3 linked regions of the Paraglaciecola psychrophila 170 genome follow. The protein of the gene in region 1 binds, or shares a complex with, the protein of each later gene. Links are inferred from orthologs where the notes say so. Each region holds a gene or a part of one and is shown in the gene's direction. Other genes may lie near its edges.

Region 1 (3,256 bases):
TTTTGTTTGGTGCACCTCTGGCTATAGAGTTAGGTATAGGATTTATTCCTGTGCGTAAGCCAAACAAACTTCCACGGGAAGTGATTAGCGAAAGTTACGAACTTGAATACGGTACAGATAGCTTAGAAATCCACCGAGATGCCGTTAAGCCTGGTGAAAAAGTATTGATGTTAGATGATTTATTGGCAACTGGCGGTACTATGGTTGCCACAGCTAATTTGATCAGGCGCCTAGGCGGTGTAGTTGAACACGCTGGTTTTGTTATTTCTTTACCTGCACTCGGTGGCGAGCAAAAGCTCACCGATTGTGGCGTTACCAGTTTTTCTATTTGCGAATTCGACGGCGAGTAAAAACGTAAATGAGTTATCAAGTTTTAGCAAGGAAATGGCGACCTAACCGTTTTGGCGAGTTAGTTGGGCAAGAACATGTCGTTACCGCCATTTCTAATGCGCTTGATAACAATAGATTGCATCATGCTTATTTATTTACCGGTACGCGAGGTGTTGGCAAAACCACTATCGCCCGTATTTTTTCAAAAAGTTTAAATTGTGAACAAGGTTTAAGTGCTAAACCTTGTGGACAATGTAGTACCTGTAAAGAAATCGAAAATGGCAACTTTATTGATTTGCTTGAAATAGATGCCGCATCACGAACTAAGGTGGAAGATACCCGCGAGTTGCTTGACAACGTGCAATACAAACCCAGCCGTGGTCGCTTCAAAGTTTATTTGATCGATGAAGTCCACATGTTGTCAAAGCATAGTTTTAATGCTTTGTTGAAAACCCTTGAAGAGCCACCGCCTCATGTAAAATTCTTATTGGCGACGACTGACCCACAAAAACTACCAGTAACGATTTTATCCCGCTGTTTACAATTTAATCTTAAGGCCTTGTCTCGCACACAAATCAGCCAGCAATTAGATTTTGTACTGGGCGAAGAAGGCATTGTGTTTGATAAAGAAGCGCTTAACCAATTAGCTAGAGCTGCCCAAGGTAGTATGCGTGATGCGTTAAGTCTGACCGACCAAGCCATTGCCCAAGGCAACGGTGTAGTGAGTTTGCAGATTGTCACAGATATGCTGGGCTTGATGGACAAAAATCAGGTGCTTAAGTTAGTTCACGCTATCGTACAAAAAGATAGTGCGGCGGTTATGCAACAAGTCGAGTTTATGGCTAATCAAGCACCAGACTATGGCTTGGTGCTGGCTGAAATTATGAGCTTGTTACACCAAATTGCCTTAACCCAATTTGTGCCTGACGCATGTAAATTAGAAACAATTTCAGCCAGAGCTATTTTTCAATTGGCTAAATCTGTGCCTGCTGAACAGATTCAATTACTATATCAAATTGCCCTAACAGGTAAAAAAGACTTACCCCATGCAGCTGATGCTAGAACAGGTCTAGAAATGACCTTGTTGCGTATGTTGGCCTTCTGCCCTGATAATGTGAAAATGGAAGCGCTAGATATTGTTGCTTTAACTCCAAAGGTTGATGGGCGGTCACAACAAGCTGCCATTCAGGAAACAAGTCAAACAAGCGACCATGTTAACTCAGCCTCGGTAGTGACTAAGCCTACCGCCCATGTTGCTGATGATGTGGTACATCAAAACCAGCCTTTACTTGAACCTGTTGCGGAGCGTTTGGAGCAAAACAGTTCTGTAGCTGCGGTGATAGCTGAAAACCAGTCGCCTGTGCAACAAGACGTCAGTACTGAGTCTTTATCTGAAATATTACCCGAGATTTCACCCGAAATTTCGCCCTTATCCCGACAAGAACAAACTGATGAGTTTGATGATGTTCTAACAACAGCATCAGACATTGACTTATTTGCTCAACAGCAAGATATAATGGCGCAAGCAGCAGACTTTGGTCATCATCAGCCGAACGATTACGAACAATACCAGCCTGTTGCATTGGACGAGCGCCCGCATCAAGCATTTGATGTTGAGCATGAGCCAATCAACAATGAAAATCCTGGGATGCATACGCAGCCTACTGAGCAGCTTACCGGTACAAAACCTACTACCTCGACAGCTGATTTAATAGCACTTCGCAATAAGCTTAAACAAAGACAACGTGATGGGGGGGAAGGGGCTGAACGAGTAAAAAAGTCTGAAAGTGCCAAGCCATTTAATTTAGCCGCGATCCGCAAGCAAAACCAAGAAGCTGCAAATCAGCCTGCTGCTACTTATGACGATAGGCAAAGTCAGGATATACCTGCAGCATCTGCTCCAGTATCTCAACTGCAAGTAACACCTCTTAGCGCAGGCCATGTAATAGATAACTCACCGCCTTGGCCGGTCGAAAACGAGTCACAATCTACAGCGGTAGTTGCACCGATGCCTTCAGCTGAGTTTACACACGTGCTTTCACCCTTGGTCAGCAGCCCTTTCTCAGTAGAAAAAACGCTTCAGGAAGCAGAATACTTCGATTCTAGTGCTCATTTAGACGAAGAAAATGTTGGTGAAGTCACCCAAGAGATTTCTGCTTTTTTACCGAATAAACAAAAAGTCTTAAAAGCTTTACAAATTGATGGCTGGAGTCAATTAATTGAAGATATTCAAGTAACGGCTTTAACAAAACAATTGGCCTTGCACTCTTCTTTTAATCAGCAAGGCAACACAGTCAAATTGATTCTTTTAGAGACTAAAGTACATCTTATTTCTGAAACCGCACAGCAACAGCTTAAAGAGGCGCTGTGTTTAGCACTTAATAGTCCGATTGAGCTTGAAATCGAGCTAGGGCGACCCATTAACACTCCTTATGCTTTGCAATTAAAAGTTAACCAAGTGCGTCATGAATACGCGAGGGAAGTAGTGAAGAGTGATCCCGGCATCCAATTGTTACAAAAACAATTTGCTGCCAAGGTCGACGAACAAAGTATTCGAGCAAGATAGCCTACTAAAATTAGATTTTTTTAAAGAGAGACAGATTATGATGAAAGGTGGAATGGGTAACATGATGAAGCAAGCGCAACAAATGCAAGAGCGCATGCAGAAAAATCAAGAAGAGTTAGCCAAAACAGAAGTCACTGGTGAGTCTGGTGCGGGTTTGGTTAAAGTTACAATGACGTGCAGTCATGCCGTACGTAGAGTTGATATCGATTCCAGCCTGATGGAAGAAGATAAAGAAATGATCGAAGATTTGGTTGCCGCGGCCTTTAATGACGGCGTTAGACGTGTACAAGAAACCACCAAAGAAAAAATGGCCGACGTAACTGGCGGTATGCCTTTACCTCCTGGCTTTAAGATGCCTTT
Region 2 (2,964 bases), 1.7 Mb from region 1 along the record:
TATTACCGATCAGTCGATGCTTTACTTATAGACGATATTCAATTTTTCGCGAACAAAGAGCGCTCTCAAGAAGAGTTTTTCCATACCTTCAATGCATTATTAGAAGGTAATCAACAGATAATTCTCACTTCTGATCGTTATCCAAAAGAGATTGTGGGTGTTGAAGACCGACTTAAATCTCGCTTTGGTTGGGGTCTTACGATCGCCATCGAACCACCTGAGTTAGAGACCCGTGTAGCCATTTTGATGCGCAAGGCGGTTGAAAATAAAATATTTTTACCTGATGAAGTTGCTTTCTTTATTGCTAAACGTTTACGCTCAAATGTCCGTGAACTCGAAGGTGCGTTAAACCGGGTCATTGCTAATGCAAACTTTACGGGACGTCCTATTACGATAGATTTTGTTCGTGAAGCGCTTCGTGATTTACTGGCACTGCAAGAAAAATTAGTCACGATCGATAACATTCAAAAGACAGTCGCAGAATATTACAAGATTAAGATGGCTGACATTTTGTCAAAACGGCGCAGCCGAAGTGTCGCCAGACCTAGGCAAATGGCGATGGCTTTGTCTAAAGAATTAACTAACCATAGTTTGCCAGAGATTGGTGACGCTTTTGGTGGACGAGACCACACCACGGTATTGCACGCTTGTAGAAAAATAGTGCAGCTAAGGGAAGAAAGTCATGATATAAAAGAAGACTATCAAAATTTAATACGCACACTTTCTTCATAAAAATTCACGAGTAAAAAGATGAAATTTAGCATTAGTAGGGAAAATTTCTTACAGCCTCTTCAATTAGTTTCAGGTGCAGTTGAACGCCGTCACACATTGCCTATATTATCTAATGTTTTAATAAAGGTTAGTGATAACTCACTCTGGCTAACAGGGACGGATTTAGAAGTGGAATTAATCTCTAACGTCACTTTAAGTGGTGACTTCGTTGAAGGTGAAATTACCGTCCCAGCTAAAAAATTATTAGATATTTGTAGAGGACTTAATGAAGGCAGCAGTATAGATTTTAGTGTTGAATCCAATAAAGCATTGCTGAAGTCTGGACGTAGTAAATATAGTTTATCTACATTGTCTGCTGACGACTATCCTAACCTCGAAGATTGGCAAGGCGATTTAGAGTTCGAAATACCTCAATCAGATTTAAAGCGTCTAATCGACAGCACACATTTTTGTATGGCCCAGCAAGATGTTCGTTATTACTTAAATGGCATGTCCCTCGAGACAGAAGATAACCTCATTCGTACCGTTGCTACAGATGGACATAGGTTGGCTTTGTGTCGTTTAAATTATACAAATGCTACATTAACTAACCGTCAGGTGATTATTCCCCGTAAAGGCGTCTTAGAGATAATCCGCTTAATTGAGGATAATGATAAGTTAGTAAAAGTTCAAGTTGGCTCAAACCACATTAGAATTTTTTCAACTGATTTCATATTTACTAGCAAGCTAGTTGATGGTCGTTTCCCTGATTATAGGCGTGTGTTGCCAAAAGATGGCGATAAAAAAATTGAGTCTAGTAAGGATGTTCTTAAGCACGCTTTTTCCAGAGCTTCAATCCTGTCAAATGAAAAGTTTAGAGGTGTACGTTTAAATCTGTCTAATGGGGAGCTAAAAATTACAGCCAACAATCCAGAGCAGGAAGAAGCTGAAGAAATCGTAGATGTTGATTATCAGGGTGATAGTTTAGAAATTGGCTTTAATGTCGCATACTTAATTGATGTAATGAACGGCTTAAGCTGTGAAGACGTTCGAATTACTTTGGCTGACTCAAATAGCAGTGCATTAATAGAAGACTCTAGGGATGACTCTGCGTTATACGTTATAATGCCAATGAGATTGTAATCAGTCTTTATAAGAAGTTTGGTTCCCTATGAAGCTGGACAAAGTCCAGATAAGTCATTTTAGAAATATTAATGATTTGTCACTTACTGCACATGAAAGTTTAAACGTTTTCTTAGGTGCAAATGGTAGTGGCAAATCTTCAATTCTTGAGGCCTTACATTATTTAGGTTTTGCACGTTCTTTTCGTACTCATAAACACAAAAGTGTTATTAGTCATGATAAACCCGGTTTTACTGTTTTTTGTTCGGCACTGATCGAGGATGGTATTCAGCAAAAATTTGGTATAAGTAGACTATCCAACGACAGTTGTATCGTGAATATAAATGGAAATAAGTCTAGCCGTGCAACAGATTTAGCTAGTTATTTGCCTATCCAAATTTTCACGCCTCAAAGCTCGGATTTATTACTTGGTTCACCAAAGTTACGCAGGCGATATCTAGATTGGTTGTTGTTTCACGTGGAACAATCTTTTAATTTAGATTTTCAGGTTTATAGTAGGTCCTTAAAGCATCTAAATGCCTTGTATAAAAGCTATCAACCAAAGCAAGGTTTAGATTATTGGAATGACATTCTTTGTCAAAAGGGTGAGTCAATTAGTCTAAAAAGAGAAAATTTACTCAATGATCATTTAATACACCTTATTAATTCAAATTTAAAAGATTTTTTACCTGAGTTTTCCTTCGAAATTTCGTATTATAGGGGGTGGGAAAAGGGTTACAGTTTATCGGACGCTGTATTAAAGAATAGGCAACGAGACCAAAAGAATGGTTTTTTAAGCGTTGGACCTCATAAAGCAGACCTACGTATTAAGACCCAAGGTGTAAATGCACATGAGGTTTTATCTAGGGGTCAGTTAAGGATGTTGGTGGCAGGTATGCAACTTGCTCAAACACAGTATTTACATGCCCAGACAGATAAGACCTCAATCTTTCTATTGGATGATGTTGGTGCAGAATTAGATGAAGAAAAAAGAAAAGTGTTTATATCAAGATTGAACACTTCTGATACTCAATTGTTTGTTACAGCTATTGATATCAAACAACTAGAGTTCTTAGAGAACTATAACGATAAAAAAGTGTTTCACGTGGAACATGGCCAGGTGAGAGAGGA
Region 3 (3,075 bases), 1.6 Mb from region 1 along the record:
AGTTGCTCAATCACTTACAAAAAGCGCCCAAAATATCTGCCCAAGACTTAGCAGTAATGCGCGAAGGTATCGATGCGATAGTCTTGTTACTGGCTCCTATTGCACCTCATATTTGTCATGTAATGTACCGAGACTTAGGCCATGAAAATGAAGTAGAAACTGCACCATGGCCTATTGCTGACGCTGACGCAATGGTTGAAGACGAAAAACTAATAGTGTTGCAAGTCAACGGGAAAGTTAGAGCTAAAATTACCGTCGCTGCAGATGCCACTAAAGAACAAGTCGAGGCTATAGGCTTAGGCGAACAAAATGTGCAGCAACATACAGATGGCAAGACCATCCGAAAAATCATTTATATTCCGGGTAGATTACTCAACATAGTGGCGAATTAAGGTGCTAAAACGCATATGCTTAAATGTTTGTATCCTGACTATTGTTTTAACAATAGTAGGATGCGGCTTTAAGTTACGTGGTGACTACGGGCTGCCCACTGGTATTCAACAACTGCAATTACTAGCGGCACAGAAAAACACACCACTGCATAGGATATTAGGTAAGCAGCTGCAAGGTATAAACATTGATGTGTGGGATAATACCGCCAGTGCTAGTCAACTCGATGAGCAAGTGGATGTAATTGTGTATTTAAGCTCCGACCAACTTGAGAGGCGCTTGTTGTCTCTTTTTTCATCCGGACAAGTAGCAGAATATGAGTTGGTGTATACCATTAAATATCAAATCCAATTTCCAGCACAAGATGCGATAGAAATAGAAATCGATGTCACTAGGGAATATCAAGACGACCCAGATGCAGTGTTAGCTAAGTCTCGTGAGTTGGACTTGATCCAAAACGAAATGCGTCAAGAAGCAGCCAATCGCATTATCCGTCAAATTGCCAGCTCATATAGCAATTGGCAACAGACTACAGGTGGCTAATGCAGGTTTATCCAAACCGATTTAAACTTAATGCCTCTTCAGAGATAAAGCCTTTCTATCTAATTTTTGGTGATGAGCCGCAACAAAAACTTGAGTGTATTGAGTTAATTCGAAACGCCGCCTTAGCCCAAGGCTTTGACGAACGCCAATCTTTAGTAGTAGATGGTCAATTTAGCTGGGATACACTGATTGAAGCGACACAAACCTTGTCGTTGTTTTCTACCAGACAAATCATTGAGCTTGAATTACCCACCGGAAAACCTGGAGCAGAAGGTAGCAAGGTATTAACTAGCTTAGCGCAGCAGGTGAATCCTGATGTGCTGATTGTAATACATGGCGGTAAAGTAGGTAAGGATGTACAAAACACAAAGTGGTTTAAGGCAGTGGATAAACACGCAGTTTATGTGCCTTGTTATCCTCTTGAAGGCAATGCGTTATATCAGTGGTTGAATACCCAGATGAATATGGCAGGCATGCAGCCATCGCAGCAAATATCGCAGTTGTTAGTTGACTACTGTGAAGGTAATTTACTCGCGGCTAAACAAGAAATTCAAAAGTTAATGCTGATTTATCCACAAGGCAACCCAAGCTTTGAACAAGTTGAACAAGCGGTTGTAGATCAGTCCAGATTTACGGTGTTTCATTTAATCGATGTTTTACTCAGCGGAGATGCTCAAAGAGCAGTAAAAATGCTCTATCGCTTAGAAAGTGAGGGAGTCGAACCTAATATTATTGTCTGGGCTTTGACCCGAGAGTGGCAAACGTTGCAGGCGATATTATTTGACAAACAACTGGGTAAAACGATTAACTGGAATCAGCACCGAATATGGAAAAGTCGGCAATCTTTATATCAGTCAGCGTTGCAGCGTTTGTCATTAGAGCATATGCGTGCATTACAACAAAAGCTGGCTGAGTTTGATAACGCTATCAAACAAACTCAAGTGGTACGTCCTTATGTAGAGTTATGCCATTTATGTTTGCTGTTTGTTCCATATTCTCTCAATAATGTGCCTTTAGATTATGGCATTTTAGACTAGGAGACATATTTACGTGCAACTTGCTTCTCCTTTAGGTATTTTTGGTGGCACCTTCGACCCCATTCACAATGGGCATATTTATCCCGTAATAGAAGCGGCAGAAAAAACCAACATCAAAAAAGTCGCCCTAATGCCTTGTTATATTCCCAGTCATAAAAATCCTGCAGTAGCATCAAGCGAAGACAGGCTTAAAATGGTAGAACTTACTTGTGTCGATTACCCTTTGTTTTACCCTGACTCAAGAGATATTAATAGAGGAAAACCCACATTTAGTGTCGACTCATTAAAAGAAATTCGCGAAGCCATGCCCACTACCCCATTGTGTTTTTTCATAGGCACCGACTCTTTCCATAATTTATTTACTTGGCATGATTGGTCAACCCTATTTTCCCTTTGCCATTTTGTAGTGTGTGAAAGAAAGGGCGAGTCTGTAAAAGAAATACAAGGGATCTCTGAAAGCTCTTCAAAACAGCATGCGTCACAACTAAAAACATTGCTAAACAAAAGGCAAACTTTTACTCCAATCGCTTTGCATAACAGTCTTGCTGGGCACATTTATGTAGCTAATACCCAAACATTAAACGTCTCATCCACCCAAATAAGACAACAATTATATAAAAATCAATCGGTTGAGTGCTTTTTACCACCAAAGATATTAGATTATATTCAACAGCATAAGCTCTATCAGCAGAGTGTCGATTTCTGTTAAACTATTACAAATTCATTTGTATAAAATTCAACCATAAGGAAAGTCTTTGGACCACCAACAGTTAAAAGCCTTTGTAATAGAAAAAGTCGAAGACTTAAAAGGTCGTGACATTATTGATTTAGATGTTGCAGAAAAATCTTCGGTTACCGAAACCATGTTAATTTGCTCAGGTAATTCTAAACGTCATGTTATTTCAATTGCCGAAAATGTGGTAGTTGAAGCTAAACGAGCTGGCACCACACCTTTAAGTATTGAAGGGCGAGAAACCGGAGATTGGGTCTTAGTTGACCTAGGTGACGTAGTCTTACATGTGATGCAAGATGAAGCCCGAAATTTCTATCAGTTGGAAAAACTCTGGGGCTAAATTAACCAGTGCGTATTCAAATGATTGCGGTG

What was found.
Region 2: the proteins of dnaX (region 1) and dnaN are in contact, whole or in part, in a cryo-EM structure (PDB 8GIZ), measured with the Escherichia coli proteins. The link is inferred for Paraglaciecola psychrophila 170 from one-to-one orthologs.
Region 3: the proteins of dnaX (region 1) and holA are in contact, whole or in part, in a cryo-EM structure (PDB 8GIZ), measured with the Escherichia coli proteins. The link is inferred for Paraglaciecola psychrophila 170 from one-to-one orthologs.

What each region holds. Positions count from the first base shown.
Region 1 is NC_020514.1:1,701,496-1,704,751, forward strand. What follows is about bases 34-3,127. They hold dnaX (DNA polymerase III subunit gamma/tau), read left to right. Parts: upstream 34-358; coding sequence 359-2,896; downstream 2,897-3,127. Other genes in these bases: apt (adenine phosphoribosyltransferase), read left to right, coding at 34-350; C427_RS07435 (YbaB/EbfC family nucleoid-associated protein), read left to right, coding at 2,931-3,127. In the rest of the region: more of apt, read left to right, coding at 1-33; more of C427_RS07435, read left to right, coding at 3,128-3,256. UniProt on the Escherichia coli protein: Part of the beta sliding clamp loading complex, which hydrolyzes ATP to load the beta clamp onto primed DNA to form the DNA replication pre-initiation complex.
Region 2 is NC_020514.1:705-3,668, forward strand. Bases 1-2,802 are described here. They hold dnaN (DNA polymerase III subunit beta), read left to right. Parts: upstream 1-750; coding sequence 751-1,854; downstream 1,855-2,802. Other genes in these bases: dnaA (chromosomal replication initiator protein DnaA), read left to right, coding at 1-732; recF (DNA replication/repair protein RecF), read left to right, coding at 1,883-2,802. Outside these bases: more of recF, read left to right, coding at 2,803-2,964. UniProt on the Escherichia coli protein: Confers DNA tethering and processivity to DNA polymerases and other proteins. Acts as a clamp, forming a ring around DNA (a reaction catalyzed by the clamp-loading complex) which diffuses in an ATP-independent manner freely and bidirectionally along dsDNA.
Region 3 is NC_020514.1:3,333,733-3,336,807, forward strand. The notes cover bases 39-2,951. They hold holA (DNA polymerase III subunit delta), read left to right. Parts: upstream 39-932; coding sequence 933-1,970; downstream 1,971-2,951. Other genes in these bases: C427_RS14510 (LPS-assembly lipoprotein LptE), read left to right, coding at 394-933; nadD (nicotinate-nucleotide adenylyltransferase), read left to right, coding at 1,984-2,679; rsfS (ribosome silencing factor), read left to right, coding at 2,726-2,951. Outside these bases: more of rsfS, read left to right, coding at 2,952-3,043; 23S rRNA (pseudouridine(1915)-N(3))-methyltransferase RlmH, read left to right, coding at 3,052-3,075. UniProt on the Escherichia coli protein: Part of the beta sliding clamp loading complex, which hydrolyzes ATP to load the beta clamp onto primed DNA to form the DNA replication pre-initiation complex.